3 regions of the Exiguobacterium sp. SH0S2 genome follow, and region 3 is predicted to be linked to each of the others. Evidence: predicted binding sites of a transcription regulator. Region 3 holds the regulator's gene; each other region holds the start of a gene.

Region 1 (5,548 bases), on a different contig from region 3:
GCGAACGATTTCAAGTGCGTCAAATCTTCCGGTGTCACGATCGAGAGGACCGTCCCGGCCGCGCTACCGCGAGCGGTCCGTCCTGAGCGGTGGATGAAGTCATCGGTCGATTCAGGTAAATCGAAATGGACGACGTGCGTCACTTCATCGATGTCGAGTCCGCGCGCTGCGAGACCCGTCGTGATGAGGAGCGGATATTCGCCTTTACGGAATTCGCGGAGCGTCTCGACGCGGGCACGTTTCCCTTTCAAGCTATCGAGCATACGGTAGTTCACTTTCATCTTATCGAGCTCACCTTTGAGCGGCGGTAAGAACGAGCGGTTGTTGATGAAGGCGAGCACTTTGACACCGTCGACGTGTGATAGGCGACGAAGCAATTCTGGCTTATAGCGACGTGTCGTCAACATATAGCCGTACGTCACTTGAGCACTGACAGTCCGTTCGACCTTCACGTGAACCGGTTCTTTCAAGAACGGGGCAGCCCAGGCTTGGAGCGTATCCGTCAACGTCGCCGAAACGAGTGAGATTTGATGCTCGTGCGCCGTATGGTTGATGATGCGCTCAGCCGCTTCCGTCAATCCGCTGTCGATGATTTGATCGGCTTCATCGAGCACGATCGTATGCGTCTCATGAAGCTTTAACTTTTTCTTCTCGATCAATTCAACGAGACGTCCTGGTGTCCCGACGATCAAATGCGGTTTTTTCTTCAAGCGATCGATTTGGCGCTTCAGTTCGACGCCGCCGATGAACGAGGCAATCCGGACGTCACCTTTTTCGGTGAAACGTTGCGCCACCGTTTGGATCTGCATGACGAGTTCGCGCGTCGGTGCGACGATGACGACTTGGATCCGGTCGTTCGAGGCATCGATTTTTTCAATAGCGGGTAAAAGATAAGCGAGTGTCTTACCTGTCCCTGTTGGTGCTTCGATTGTGACGTCTTTTCCTTCTAAAAGGGGCGGGAACGCTTCCGCTTGGACCGGCATCGGTTCGTTAAAGCCAAGGCGTTCCCAGGCTTCGTTAATGAATGGTTTTGTAAAGTTCATATCAGTTCTCCTTATCGTTGGGCAAAAACAAAGGAAGCATAAGCGCTCCCTGGTTCAAATATAGCGAACATGTTCAGTGTCTTGGTCAATCGATGAACGGAGCGTCTGTGTGTACACTTGCCCGTCCTCGACGAGTTTGATGTGCACGTCGATGTGCTCAGGTGAGGCTTCGACACCTTCGACTGTGAAGCCTTGATACACGCGGTATTCCAATTCCTTAAGCAATTTTGCATAGGCGTTTAGTTCTGGATACGTCGTCGCGACGTCGATTGGGCGCGACACGAGTGCGACCATTAAATGGTCACGGAAATCGATGAAATCCTCATTCTCGATATCGTCATCAAAGCGAATCCAAAAGCCTTTTTCTTCAAATTCTGTGATAAATCCGTCGCGCTTGTCTCCAGCCTCTTCGACTTTAAGGGAGATGCGGTCACCGGCTTTTAAGTTATGCTCGGCTGTTAATGGTTCATACGTCATGGGAAGAACCCCTTCCTCTTCTACAATGTTCTGCTTCCATTGTGCTCGATATAAGGCAAAAATTCAAGTTCTATCCCGAACCTGTGAGTTAAGTCACTACAAAAACTGTATGATTTTTCACAACTACTTAAAGATAATACAGAATTCACAAGAACGTGAACGGATAGGGATTCGTCTGTTTCTATGTAAGTTGAAAAACTACTATAACAGATAAAATAGCGCTTACAAAAACGGCGTAACACCAATGTTCATGAGATTGTTACAACTTTCACAAGAATGTAAAACATATTGTTCACGTTTTCACGTACACTCATATTATAAGGAATCAGGCAGTTATCTCAACTATGAGGAGTGACCATAATGGCAACTGAAATTAAATCAGCCTGGTCAGGATTTGTTCCTGGACAGTGGACGAACGAAGTGAATGTCGGTGAATTTATCCGCTTGAACCGCCACGAGTATACAGGGGATGACCGTTTCTTAGTCGGACCGACAGAGGCGACGAATCGTCTTTGGGGACAAGTGATGGAATTGACGAAAGAAGAACGGGAACGCGGGGGCGTTTGGGATGTCGATCAAAACACGCCGTCGACAATCATCTCACACGGACCTGGGTACTTAAATAAAGACCTTGAAAAAGTCGTCGGTGTCCAAACGGACGAACCGTTCAAACGCTCGATTCATCCGAACGGCGGCATTCGCATGGTCGACGCCGCGCTCGAGTCATACGGCTTCGAACCAAATCCTGAAATCACAAAAATCTATTCAGACATTCGTAAAACACACAACCAAGGTGTTTTCGATGCCTACACACCAGAGATGCGGGCGGCACGTAAGTCAGGGATCATCACAGGTCTCCCAGACGCATACGGACGTGGCCGGATCATCGGTGACTACCGTCGCGTTGCCTTGTACGGTTTAGATTTCTTGATTGCCGAGCGTAAAAAAGATTTGGCGAACAATGGCGGTTTCCTCTCGGAAGCAGACATTCGGACGCGGGAAGAGATGTCTGAACAGCTTCGTGCCCTTCAAGAATTGAAACAACTCGGCGCTGCTTACGGATTCGACCTCGGTCGCCCGGCTGAAACGACGCAAGAAGCCTATCAATGGGTATATCTCGCTTACCTTGCAGCTGTCAAAGAACAAAACGGTGCGGCGATGTCTCTCGGACGCGTATCGACATTCCTTGACGTGTACGCTGAGCGTGACATGGCGGCGGGCCGTTTGACAGAGTCAGACGTCCAAGAAATCGTTGATCACTTCATCATGAAACTCCGCATCGTCAAATTCTTGCGGACGCCTGACTATAACGAATTGTTCTCTGGAGATCCAACGTGGGTCACGGAATCAATCGGTGGGATGAGTGAGGATGGCCGTTCGAACGTCACGAAGAGCTCGTTCCGTTTCCTTCACTCGCTCACAAACCTCGGCCCGGCACCAGAACCGAACTTGACGGTGCTTTGGTCGACGAAATTACCGGAAGGATTCAAACAATATTGCGCGAAGATGTCAATTGAGACGTCGGCGATCCAATACGAGAACGACGACCTCATGCTTCCAGAGTTCGGTGACGATTACGGCATCGCCTGCTGTGTGTCACCGATGAAGATCGGCAAACAGATGCAGTTCTTCGGTGCCCGTGCCAATATGGCGAAAGCACTCCTCTACAGCATGAACGGTGGACGCGATGAGAAGAGCGGCGAACAAATCGCTCCGGCTTGGGACATGAACACAGAAGACGTCCTCACGTACGACAAAGTGTACGCTGACTTCGACCGGACGCTCGACTGGCTCGCAGAGCTTTACGTCAACACACTCAACGTCATTCACTTCATGCATGATAAATATGCGTACGAGCGGATTGAAATGGCGCTCCACGACCCTGAAATCTTACGGACGATGGCTTGTGGTATCGCTGGCCTTTCGGTGACGGCGGACAGCTTGTCAGCAATCAAATATGCGACGGTCAAACCGGTCCGGAATGAATTCGGCATCGCTGTCGACTTTGAAACAGAAGGCGACTTCCCGAAATTCGGAAACAACGATGACCGTGTCGACGCGATTGCTGTCGAACTCGTAGAATTGTTCATGGAAAAAGTCCGGAAACACAAAACGTATCGCGACGCGCTTCATACGCAATCGGTCTTGACGATCACGTCGAACGTCGTCTACGGCAAGAAAACAGGTAATACACCGGACGGCCGTCGTGCTGGTGAGCCGTTCGCACCGGGTGCGAACCCGATGCACGGCCGCGATACGAAAGGAGCGGCAGCGTCGCTCTCGTCAGTCGCTAAACTTCCGTTCGAACACGCGCAAGACGGTATCTCATACACGTTCTCGATCGTACCGAAAGCACTCGGTAAAGAAGACGTCGCACGTGAACTTAACTTGGCGGCACTTCTTGACGGCTATATGGGTGGCGAGCACAAAGGTCACCACTTGAACGTCAACGTCTTCAACCGTGAGACGTTGCTCGACGCAATGGAACATCCAGAAGAGTATCCGCAGCTCACGATCCGCGTATCAGGTTACGCCGTCAACTTCATCAAGTTGACACGCGAGCAACAGATCGACGTCATCAACCGGACGTTCCACGGTTCATTGTAAGTAAAGGCTTGGCGGCCTTCGCTTGAAGGCCGCTCATTCGTTAGGAGGTCATCTCGATGACAATGGGATATGTACACTCGGTCGAATCGTTTGGAACCGTTGACGGCCCGGGAATTCGTTTTATCGTCTTTTTGCAAGGTTGTGCGCTTCGCTGCTTGTATTGCCACAACGCTGATACGTGGGATTTTAAAAAGAATAACCATCGTTCGGCCGAGGACGTCATTCAAGAAGCGCTCAGCTATCGTCCGTTCATGGAAGCATCAAAAGGCGGCATCACAATTTCAGGGGGCGATCCGCTCGCGCAACCAGAGTTTTTAGAAGCGCTGTTGCGTGAAGCGAAAAAACACGGGCTCCACACGACGCTCGATACGTCGGGTGCACTCCGTCCCCCTAACCTTGACGCCATCTTAGACCACACCGACCTCGTCTTGCTCGATATTAAACATATCGATGACGACATGTGCAAGAAACTGACAGGACGGAGCAACGCCAACACGCTCGCGCTTGCTGAACACTTATCCGAGCGCGGAACGAAAATGTGGATTCGCCACGTCCTTGTCCCGGAATGGACGCTTGATGAAGGGGCGCTCCGGCGCACGGCGGCGTTCATTCAAAAACTCGACCACGTCGAGAAAGTCGAAATCTTGCCGTATCACGAGATGGGCGTCTATAAATGGGAGGCGCTCGGCCTCGACTATCCGTTAAAAGGCATCAAACCACCGACGACGGAAGAAGTCGAGTGGGCGGAAGGGATCTTACAAGGTACAGTCTAAAAAACTGCGCAGACCGTTATGGTCTGCGCAGTTTTTCGTGTTATAGCCGCTTATCACGTACGTGGCGGCGAATGGCGTCCTCGTCGAGCGGACGGTTGGCGACACCGGTCTCGACAGCAGTCTTCGCGACGGCAATCGCGACGGCCGGTGCGACCCGCTCGTCGAACGGGCTCGGGATGACGATGCCGTTCGCGAGGTCGTCCTCTGTCAACAAGTCGGCGATCGCATGGACGGCCGCTTCTTTCATCTCTTCGTTGATCTCTGACGCCCGGACGTCGAGCGCCCCACGGAAAATACCGGGGAAGGCGAGGACGTTGTTCACTTGGTTGGCGAAGTCCGAGCGACCGGTCGCGACGATGCGGGCACCAGCGGAAGTCGCGAGATCCGGCATAATCTCCGGCACCGGGTTCGCGAGGGCGAAGATGATCGAATCTGTGGCCATCGAGCGGACCATGTCCTCGGTGACGGCGCCTGCGGCCGAGACACCGATGAAGACGTCGGCCCCCTCGAGCACGTCTGAGAGTGTGCCGACGTGGAGCTTCCGGTTCGTTGCCTTGGCGATCTGGTCTTTGAACGGGTTCATGCCGTCGGCGCGTCCTTCATAGATCGCACCTTTCGTATCACAGATGACGAGGTCCTCTACGCCGA
Region 2 (5,548 bases), on a different contig from region 3:
ACTTTTTGACGAGCTTCAGCGTCGCTTCCGTTTTCGTAAGCTTTCGGGAGGTAGTCGAAGATCATCTTCATCGAACGGAGGGCCAGTCCGTCTGTATAGTCGTTCGCCATGACCGATACGTACGCTTCGATGGCGTGTGTCAAGACGTCCATTCCTGTGTCAGCCGTGATTGAAGCCGGTACCGTCATAACGAACTCAGGGTCGATGATGGCGACGTCTGGTGTGATCGCGTAGTCGGCGATCGGGTATTTGACGTTCCGTTTTTTATCAGTGATGACCGTGAACGGTGTCACTTCTGAACCTGTACCTGACGTTGTCGGGATCGCGACGAACATCGACTTGTTGCCGAGCGTCGGGAACTTGTACGTCCGTTTGCGAATATCCATGAACTTCTGGCGAAGGTTTGAGAACTTCTCTTCTGGACGTTCGTAGAAGAGCCACATTCCTTTCGCAGCATCCATCGGTGATCCACCACCGAGCGCGATGATCATATCCGGTTGGAATTGGCGCATCGCTTCAGCACCTGCCATGACCGTCTCGACCGATGGATCTGGTTCGACTTGGTCGAAGATGCGGTAGTCAACACCAGCCGGCAAGTTTTTGATGACTTTGTCAGCAAATCCGAGTTTGACCATCATTTCGTCCGTGACGATCATTGCCCGTTTTTTCGACGTGAGCGACTGCAAGTATTGAACCGAGTTTTTCTCGAAGTAAATTTTTTCAGGGACTTTAAACCATTGCATATTCACGCGACGTCTCGCCACCTTTTTCACGTTGAGTAGATGTTTCGCCGTCACGTTCTCAGAGACGGAGTTTTTACCGTACGACCCACAACCGAGTGTGAGTGATGGTGTCATTTCGTTGTAAAGGTCACCGATACCGCCGTGTGCCGTTGGCGAGTTGACGATGATGCGGCAAGCTTTCATGCGAAGTCCGAACGCGAGGATCGCGTCGTCGTCTGTCGAGTGGATTGCGGCCGTATGGCCGAGACCACCGATTTCAAGCATTTTCTCAGCGATGGCGAAGCCTTCTTCTCGTGATTGAACTTTATAAGCGCCGAGCACCGGGCTGAGCTTCTCGTGTGAGAGCAGTTCTGTTGCACCGACTGTCTCGAGTTCAGCGATCAAGATTTTCGTGTCGGCCGGGACGCTGAGTCCAGCTTTCTCGGCGATCCATGCTGCCGGTTTCCCGACGATCTCAGGGTTGACCGCACATGTGTCTGTCTTGATGACGAGTGTTTCGAGTTTAGCTTTTTCTTCAGGTGAGCAGAAGTAGCAGCCAAGCGCTGTCATTTCACGCTTCACGTCTTCATATACTTCTTGGTCGACGATGATCGCTTGTTCTGACGCACAGATCATGCCGTTATCAAACGTTTTCGATAAGATGACGTCCGAGATGGCGCGTTTTACTTTCGCTGTCTTGTCGATATAAGCCGGGACGTTACCAGGTCCGACGCCGAGCGCTGGTTTACCTGTCGAGTAAGCCGACTTCACCATTGCCGCGCCGCCTGTTGCGAGTACCATGGCCACGCCTGGGTGGTTCATGAGTGCTTTCGTCGCGTCGAGTGACGGTTTTTCGACCCATTGGATCAAATGTTCCGGTGCACCTGCTGCGATTGCTGCGTCACGAAGGACACGGGCCGCTGCACTTGAACATTGTTGTGCTGACGGATGGAAGCCGAAAATGATCGGGTTACGTGTTTTGATGGCGATGATCGCTTTGAACATCGTCGTTGATGTCGGGTTCGTGACCGGTGTGACCCCGGCGACGACACCGACCGGCTCGGCGATGTATGTGATGCCGTTTTGCTCATCGTCTTCGATGACGCCGACTGTTTTCTCACCGCGAAGTGAGTTGAAAATATATTCTGTCGCAAAGATGTTTTTGATCATCTTGTCTTCAAACACACCGCGACCTGTTTCTTCATATGCATGTTTAGCGAGTACGACGTGTTGCTCGAGCCCGGCTAACGCCATCGCTTGGACGATCGTGTCGATTTTCTCTTGGTCAAACGTCATCAACGTGTCGAGTGCCGTGTGCGCTTGCTTGACGAGCGTGTCGACCATCTGTTCTGCTGATGTTTCCACTACTGCTTTCTCTTTAACTGCCATGTTGGTTTCCTCCTCATGAATGAGAGCTGATCTTCTGACTTGATGGAGAGCACGGGATAATCGGTTTGCCTGATAAGAGTTTGTGCTTTCCTTCACATTCATAGAATACACCGTTTCATTCAATTTGTGCGTGACAACAATGTGAACTCTTTCACAATATTTTTTTGCTGTTTGAGGATAGGTCTTGATTTTTACAGATCAGCTCAGTAAAATCGTATGCGTTTTCATGAAAACAAGGACAAACCCATATGTAAACGCTTACATTGTTTGTGTCATTAGTTTGGCGGAATCGGTGTGTAAATGCTCACAGTCCGATGATTGCTCGTCCACCTCGCCTGTGGTCGTGTATAATGAAGAAAGAACCTGACTAGGAAGTGACTATGACTATGCCAAGACAAGATGCAGCCGATCAGTTTGTGAAACTGATCCCGTTAATCAGAAGAAAACTGCTCCGCCGCTCCGACCTCCCGCAAATCCCGAACTTGAATTTCTCTCACTTTCATCTATTGATGTTGATCGAGGATGAAGGCGCGGTCACGAACGGACAAATTAGTGAGACGTTATCGATTGCCCCGCCGAACGTGACGCCGCTCATCACGAAGCTCGTCGACGAAGGATATATTACACGTGTCCCTGACGAGCGCGACCGCCGTGTCATCTGGAACCAATTGACCGACCAAGGAGAGCGCGTGCTCCTCGAGCGGCGCGACTCGTTTCGGCGCCTGTTCGAGGATCGGTTAGCGTTCCTCGATGAGGATGAGACCGACCGCTTGATCGACAGTTTAAAGACGCTGACCGAGATCGTTGAGAAGATGGACAAGAGCGAGGGATGATTTTCTCTCGTCAACGCTCGCTTCTTCTTATATAATCGACAGTGAATCTATCGAACAATGGAAAGTGAGATGACACGTAATGGGTCGTAAATGGAACAACATTAAAGAGAAAAAGGCGTCTAAAGACGCCAATACGAGTCGTATCTACGCGAAGTTCGGCCGCGAGATCTACATCGTCGCCCGCCAAGGTGAACCTGATCCGGAATTGAACCAATCGCTCAAGTTCGTCGTCGAGCGCGCGAAGACGTATAACGTCCCGAAAGCGATCATCGACCGGGCCATCGACAAAGCGAAAGGCGGCGACGAAGAGAACTTCGACGAACTCCGCTATGAGGGCTTTGGGCCGAGCGGGTCGATGCTCATCGTCGACACGCTCACGAACAACGTCAACCGGACCGCCTCTGAAGTTCGGGCCGCGTTCGGCAAGAACGGTGGTAACATGGGCGTCAGCGGGTCGGTCGCGTATATGTTCGATGCGACGGCCGTCATCGGTGTCGGCGGGATGACAGCAGACGACGTGCTCGAACTCATGATGGAGCACGACCTCGATGTCCGTGACGTCATCGAAGAAGACGAGACGGTCATCGTCTATGCCGAGCCGGAAGAATTCCATGCCGTCCAGACCGCGTTCAAAGCGGCGGGTGTGGAGACGTTCGAAGTCGCCGAGCTGACGATGCTACCGCAAAACGAAGTCGAACTCGACGAAGCGTCGAAAGAGCAATTCGAGAAACTACTCGACGTACTCGAAGACTTAGAAGACGTTCGTCAGGTGTACCATAACGTCGAACTATGATGAAGAAGCGATAACTTTTCGAAGTTGTCGCTTTTTTTGTTTTCATGATTTGACAAGTCATAAAACGTATGTTAAATTTCAAAAGTCTTTATCGTATTAAAGTGATAACAAGAGAAAGAACTTATGATTCGAAAGGTGTTGGAACTCATGAATGCTGTATTATTAGCTGTCATTGTCTTATTTGCTCTCGCGATCAGTCGTGTCCATATCGTCTTATCGCTCATCCTCGCCGCCATCGTCGGTGGACTTGTCGGAGGACTCGGTTTCAACGACACGTTGACCGCTTTCAGCGACGGGCTTGGTGGCGGTGCCACGATCGCCCTCAGCTACGCCCTGCTCGGTGCGTTCGCTGTCGGCTTGTCAAAGACCGGCCTGCCTGATGTCCTGGCTGAACGGTTGATCAGCATGTCTGGCCGTGATGTGACCGGCAAGAGTGTCGGTCGCGTCAAAGCGTTACTGCTGTCGCTGCTGCTCTTACTCGCTATCAGCTCACAGAACGTCTTACCGATCCACATCGCCTTCATCCCGATCGTCGTACCGCCGTTACTTGTCTTGTTCAATGAGTTGAAACTCGATCGCCGGCTCGTCGCGACGATCCTCACGTTCGGGCTTGTCACACCGTACATGTTGCTACCGGTCGGCTTCGGCGGCATCTACTTGAACGAGATTTTGCTCCCGAACGTCGAGACGAACGGGATGGCCGTCGGTGACGTCAATATCGTCAGCATCATGGCCATCCCGGCACTCGGGATGCTCGTCGGACTCATCACCGCTTTCTTCCACTACCGGAAACCGCGGTCGTATGAAACGATCCAACTCGGTCCGAGCGACTATGAGGTCCGCACGTTGAGCAACATGAAGATTTGGTTGACGGCGATCGTCGTCTTGGTCGTCTTGGTCGTTCAATTACAGACCGAATCGATGATCGCTTCGGCCGTGACTGGTTTGATCCTGTTGACGCTCTTCCGTCTCATCCCTTGGTCAGAAGCGGACGATATCTTTACGAGCGGCATGCGCATGATGGCCTTCATCGGTTTCGTCATGATCGCTGCGAGCGGATTCGCCGCCGTCATCCGTGAAACGGGTGCGATTGAACCGCTCGTGAGCGGAGCAAGCAACTTGATGGGTGACTCGCAGTTCCTCGCCGCCCTCGTCATGCTCCTCGTCGGTCTCGTCATCACACTCGGTATCGGCTCGAGCTTTTCGACCATACCGATCATCGCCGCCATCTTCGTGCCGTTATGTATCCAGTACGGTTTCTCGGTCGAGGCGACGATCGCCATCATCGGAACGGCCGGAGCGCTCGGTGACGCCGGTAGCCCGGCGAGTGATTCGACGCTCGGACCGACGAGCGGTTTGAACGCGGACGGGCAACACGACCACTTGCGCGAGACGGTCTGGCCGACGTTCCTCCACTACAACATCCCGCTCATCGTCTTCGGTTTGATTGCCGCGATGGTATTATAATCACTTCCGGTTACGCCGCGCGTAAATCGTGCCGAGCAAGACGAGCACGAGTAAAAACCAAAAACCCGTATACATGAGGACTTCTGTTAGCATCTCTGACTCCTCCTATTGATCAATCTAAAAAGGAGCGACGAAATCGTCGCTCCTTTTTATGATGAAGTTTTTAGACGAGATTGACAAGCCTCCAAGTAAGCGTCGACCGTTTCGGCGACTTCTCGCCCTTCGCGGATCGCCCAGACGATCAAGCTTTGTCCGCGTCTCGCATCCCCGGCGACGAAGACGCCGTCTACGTTCGAAACGTAGTCTTGCTTCGCTTCGACGCCGAGCTTGCGCAATTCGGATTC
Region 3 (5,548 bases):
TGGTTCGTCGGCTCATCCAAGACGAGCAAGTTCGGTTGCTCGAGCTTGAGCTTGGCGAGCGTCAGCCGGGCCCGTTCGCCGCCGGATAGTTCTTGGACGCGTTTCATGACGTCGTCCCCGCTGAACAAGAACTGGCCGAGCAGACTGCGGACTTCTTGCTCGCGCATGAGCGGCCAGTCGTTCCAAATCTCGTCGATGACGCGGTTCGCGTCCGACAAGTTCTGTTGTTCCTGGTCGTAGTAGCCGATTTCGACGCCGGTACCGTAGCGGATGTCACCGGTGAGCGGTGGTTGTTGTTTCGTCAACACTTTGAGGAGCGTCGATTTGCCGACTCCGTTCGGGCCGACGAGGGCGACCGACTCGCCGCGTTGCAGTTGGAAACGCAAGTGTTGTGCGATCGGTTCTTCGTAGCCGATGGCGAGGTCGCTGCCGCTCAACACATCGTTCCCGCTTTGGCGTTTGATCGAGAACGACAACACCGCGCTTCGTTCGTCACCGTCCGGCACGTCCATGCGGTCGATCTTCTCGAGCCGCTTGCGGACGCTTTGGGCGCGTTTCGTCGTCGTCGCCCGGGCGATGTTCCGTTGGATGAAGTCTTGCATCTTGGCGATCTCTTCTTGTTGCGACTCGAACTGTTTCTTCTCTTGCTCGTAAAGCGCGGCCTTCTGCTCGAGGAATTTCGTATAGTTCCCGACGAAGCGGCGGCTGCGGTTGCGTGACAGCTCGTAGACGACCGAGACGACGCGGTCGAGGAAGTAACGGTCATGGGAGACGATGAGGACGGCACCTTTATAGCCGCTCAAATATTTCTCGAGCCAGCTGAGCGTCTCGATGTCCAAATGGTTCGTCGGCTCATCCAAGATGAGCAGGTCCGGGCTTTGCAGGAGCATCTTCGCTAAGGCAAGACGTGTCCGCTGTCCCCCTGAGAGCGTATCGATCCGACGTTCGAAGTCGTCCGGGTAAAACCGCATCCCGTGCAAGATCGAGCGGATTGTCGCTTCATACTGATAGCCGCCGCGGTCTTTGAACGTGTGTTGCTCCTCGTCATACGCCGCAAGCAGACGCTCGTAGGCGGCCGGGTCGTTCAAGATCCGCTCCGAGCCCATGTCTTGCTCCATCTGGCGGAGCGTCTTCTCTTGTTCGATCAAGTCGGTGAAGACGGTGAGCATCTCGTTCCACATCGTCTCGTTCGATTCTAATCCTGAGTCTTGGGCGAGATAGCCGATCGTCACGTCTTTTGGCTTCATGATGTCGCCCGAGTCATAGTTGTACTCGCCGGCGATGACTTTTAACAGCGTCGACTTGCCGGCGCCGTTGCGGCCGACGAGGGCGACGCGTTCGCCTTCTTGGATTTCTAGTTTGACATTCTCTAAAATCGGCTCGACGCCGAACGATTTGGATAAGTTGTTGACTTGCAGTAGGATCAAGTGAAAAAACCCCTTTCTCTCTGTTTAGTATACTTTATTTCTTCCCCTTTTCAGGTATATTCATTGAGTGCTTATGTGAATTCGTTTACAATCAAGGTGTATGAAATCAGATTCGTTTGAAACGCGTCGTAAAAAGGAGGCTCTTTCCGTTGAGTCAAAACGAACCAAAGATTCCGCAAGCGACAGCCAAACGGTTGCCACTATACTATCGGTTTATCCAAAGCCTACATTCGTCAGGGAAACAGCGTGTCTCTTCTGCTGAACTGAGCGAGGCGGTCAAGGTCGATTCGGCAACGATTCGCCGTGACTTCTCATACTTCGGTGCGCTCGGTAAAAAGGGATATGGCTATAACGTACAGTATCTGTTAGAATTTTTCCGTAAGACGCTGAATCAAGACGAGATCACGAACGTCGCCTTGGTCGGGGTCGGTCATCTCGGGACAGCGTTCGTCAACTATAACTTCCTTAAAAACAATAACACACATATCGTCGTCGGGTTCGACGCAGACGAGACAAAAGTCGGCACGACGATGTCAGGTGTCCCGATTCATCACGTCGATGAGATGGAACAGATTATGAAGCAAAACAAAATCGATGTCGCCATCCTCACGGTCCCGTCTGCCTACGCGCAACCGGTCGCCGATGATTTGGTCCGCTATGGCGTTCGAGGGATCTTGAACTTCACGCCGGCGCGATTGACTGTACCGGACACGGTCCGCGTCCATCATATCGACTTGTCGATCGAACTCCAGTCGCTCATTTACTTTATGCAACACTATCCATCCGCTGAGGGGGTCCATCAATAATGGAATTTCTACAATCATCACTCGTCGTCGGTATCCCAGGTGGCGTCAGTATTTTCGTCATCGCCATCATCGCGCTCATCCTCTTCGGGCCGAAGAAATTGCCAGAGTTCGGCCGGGCAGCGGGGCAGACGCTCCGTGAGTTCAAAAATGCCACGAACGGTATGATGAAAGAGCACGATGAGACCGACAAGAAAGAAATTGAGAAGAAAGAGCAGTAAGCCATGAGCCATCAACCTGATCAAGAACGGGCACTGTCCGATCACTTGACAGAGCTGCGGAGACGACTGATGCTGTCGGCATTTGTCGTCTTTGCCTTCTTTCTGATCGCTTTGCCGAGTGTCAAATACGTGCTCGCCTATCTGCAGGCGGACCTCGTCGAACGAGGGCTCGAGCTGAACGCCTTTGGGGTCGCGGACCCGCTCATGATTTACTTGAACTTGGCGCTCGTCATCGGGCTCGTCGCATCGGGTCCATTTCTACTGTATCAACTGTGGGCGTTCGTCGCACCTGGTCTGCATCCGAATGAACGAAAATGGACGCTCGCCTATATCCCGGTCATCTTTATCTTGTTCCTCATCGGTCTCGCATTCGCCTACTATTGGTTGTTCCCGCTCGTCCTCGATATCTCGACGGACCTCGGGCAAGACCTCGGTCTGACGCAAATCATCGGGGCGACGAACTATTTCACGTTCCTGTTGCAACTGACGATCCCGTTTGGACTGTTGTTCCAACTTCCGGTCGTGACGATGTTCTTGACGCGCATCGGTGTCGTGACGCCGTACTTCCTCTCAAAAATTCGGAAGTACGCCTACTTCGCCTTGTTCGTAATCGCGGCATTCATCACGCCGCCGGATTTGACGTCGCACCTCATGGTGTCGCTGCCGCTCTTCTTCTTATATGAGATCAGCTTATCGATCTCGCGTGTGACGTACCGCGGTGTGCTCCGACGTGAGAAAGAGGCGATGGTGAAAGAACAGATGGATTTGATGAAGCAAATGAATGAGAAATGAACACTACGTCATGAGACGTGGTGTTTTTTTATGCGAGTACATTAAACTGGAAGTGTCTTGAAAAGGGGCTTGGCCATCGTGTTGATCGGACTGTTTTTCCTTGTCGGTTGGCAAGTACCACGGTTGGCATAACGGTGCTTTTTGGTCGCAAAATGTCGTACTGAAACCACATGTTCTAAGTGATATTGGTCGTAAACGCTTTTTCTGCAACAAGGAAGTACTCTTGTCACATGTTAAGATAGAAACCAATCAAACACACGTCAGGGGGAGAAGCGATGGCTTGGGAATATTACGGGGACGCGCTCATCGTCACAGGGATGTTGACGACGGTGCTCTTACTCGTCGTGCTATCTTTTTTGAAGTTACTATACAGGCGGAGACTCGTCTTTCCGTTGACGCTCGTGGTGATGGGCTATGTCCTGTTCATGGTCGGGCTCGTCTTCGTCCGGGGCTGGGACGGGATGGGCTGGAGTTTGATCGGTTTCAGTTTGTACGTGATCGGGCTCGTCACCTATATCGGTGTCGTCATCTATCACTGGGTGAAAGCGAGACGCACGTCCAATTCATGATCAAAACCGTTCCGGTCGCGGAGCGGTTTTTTTGTCGTCATAACCGTCGTTCAAACTTTAGACATAATTACGTGAAAAACTGAGCAAAGGGATTGTCAAACCTTCTTGTGAAATAGTACACTAAGTTCAGAAAGCGAATGTGATATTTGTCACAAACACTAACTTGCCTACAACTCAAAGGAGAGACTACCATATGAAAATCGCAGTCATCGGATGTACACACGCAGGAACAGCAGCAGTCAAAGGCTTACTCGCCAAGCACGACAATCTCGACATCACCGTGTATGAGCGGAACGACAACGTCAGCTTCCTCTCGTGTGGGATCGCCCTCCACGTCGGCGGCGTCGTCAAACGCGCTGAAGAATTGTTCTACTCATCACCGACCGAGCTCGAAGAACTCGGCGCGACGATGCGCATGAAGCATGACGTGTTGAACATCGATGCGGAAGCGAAGACGGTCCACGCCAAAAACCTCGAGACGGGTGCAGACGTATATGACACGTTCGACCGTTTGATCGTGACGACAGGATCTTGGCCGATCGTCCCGACGCTACCTGGCATCGAGATGACTGGGATCGAACTTTGCAAAAACTATGGTCACGCTCAGCGCATCATCGAGCGGGCTAAGGGTGCGACAAATATCGCCGTCATCGGTGCCGGCTATATCGGCGTCGAGCTCGTCGAGGCGTTCGAAGTGTACGGCAAGCACGTCACGTTCATCGACAGTGCTGACCGCATCTTGAACAAGTACCTCGACAAGTCGTTCACGGACCAACTTGAAGCCGACATGACGTCACGCGGTATCGACCTTGAGCTCAGCCAAACGGTCGAAGCGTTCCGCGGCACAGACGGAAACGTCACGCACGTCGTCACCGACAAAGGTGAGTTCGAAGCCGACCTCGTCATTCTATGTGTCGGTTTCCGCCCGAACACGGGACTGCTCGCAGGACAAGTCGACATGCTCGGCAACGGCGCCATCATCGTCGACGAATATATGCGCACGAGCAACCCGGACGTCTTCGCAGCCGGTGACAGCTGTGCCGTCTACTACAACCCGGCGCGCACACATGCTTACATCCCGCTCGCGACGAACGCCGTCCGCATGGGTACGCTCGTCGCCGAGAACCTCGTCACACCACGTGTCCGTTACCAAGGGACACAAGGGACGTCGGGACTCCGTCTCTATGACTGGAACATCGCCTCGTCAGGCCTCACGGAAGAAGCGGCCGGATTGTTCGGCCTCGACGTCGAGAGCGTCGTGATCGAGGACGCGTACCGTCCTGAGTTCATGCCGACGTCGGAGCCGGTCCAGTTCAAACTCGTCTATGAAGTCGGCACACATCGTGTCGTCGGGGGACAAGTGCTCTCGAAAGCGGATATGACGCAAGCGGTCAACACGTTGTCGCTCGCGATCCAAAACGAGATGACGGTCGAAGAGCTCGCCTACGTCGACTTCTTCTTCCAGCCGCACTACAACAAGCCGTGGCACTTCATCAACAGTGGAGCGCTCGCGGCGATGAAAGACAAAGTCAACGCATAACGCAAAAGATTCGAAAGCAGCCGCTTTCGAATCTTTTTTTTATAGGTAACGTGGCGCGTCCTGCATCGAGTTGGCGAGGATGATGTAGACGAGGATGTTTCCGGGCATGATAAGAAAGAGTAACCGGACGCCGAGCGAGGACATGCCGAAGTACTCGGCGATGCCGCCGCAGACACCGGCGAGAGAACGGTCGGTC

The links. Region 3 encodes Rex, which represses fermentation and respiration genes when NADH is low (regulators of the CRP and FNR family bind a similar motif). Its sites were predicted from a motif close to TTGTGAAATATTTCACAA; they were not measured.
Region 1: a site for Rex is predicted at 1,777-1,794, ahead of pflB (formate C-acetyltransferase). Genes of this name have one in related genera too.
Region 2: a site for Rex is predicted at 2,251-2,268, ahead of adhE (bifunctional acetaldehyde-CoA/alcohol dehydrogenase). Genes of this name have one in related genera too.

Annotation. Positions count from the first base shown of each region.
Region 1 is NZ_SJVB01000005.1:71,508-77,055, reverse strand. Features, by position in the region: gene EVJ21_RS12625 (DEAD/DEAH box helicase) at 1-1,043, opposite strand, end outside; gene EVJ21_RS12620 (hypothetical protein) at 1,098-1,520, opposite strand; gene pflB (formate C-acetyltransferase) at 1,881-4,127, shown strand; gene pflA (pyruvate formate-lyase-activating protein) at 4,184-4,900, shown strand; gene EVJ21_RS12605 (NAD(P)-dependent malic enzyme) at 4,941-5,548, opposite strand, start outside.
Region 2 is NZ_SJVB01000001.1:260,311-265,858, forward strand. Features, by position in the region: gene adhE (bifunctional acetaldehyde-CoA/alcohol dehydrogenase) at 1-2,111, opposite strand, end outside; gene EVJ21_RS01375 (MarR family winged helix-turn-helix transcriptional regulator) at 2,498-2,944, shown strand; gene EVJ21_RS01380 (YebC/PmpR family DNA-binding transcriptional regulator) at 3,024-3,737, shown strand; gene EVJ21_RS01385 (Na+/H+ antiporter family protein) at 3,885-5,204, shown strand; gene EVJ21_RS01390 (glutamate synthase subunit beta) at 5,354-5,548, opposite strand, start outside.
Region 3 is NZ_SJVB01000006.1:9,675-15,222, forward strand. Features, by position in the region: gene EVJ21_RS13385 (ABC-F family ATP-binding cassette domain-containing protein) at 1-1,427, opposite strand, end outside; gene EVJ21_RS13390 (redox-sensing transcriptional repressor Rex) at 1,577-2,233, shown strand; gene EVJ21_RS13395 (twin-arginine translocase TatA/TatE family subunit) at 2,233-2,451, shown strand; gene tatC (twin-arginine translocase subunit TatC) at 2,455-3,243, shown strand; gene EVJ21_RS13405 (YesK family protein) at 3,519-3,812, shown strand; gene EVJ21_RS13410 (FAD-dependent oxidoreductase) at 4,006-5,352, shown strand; gene EVJ21_RS13415 (PspC domain-containing protein) at 5,392-5,548, opposite strand, start outside.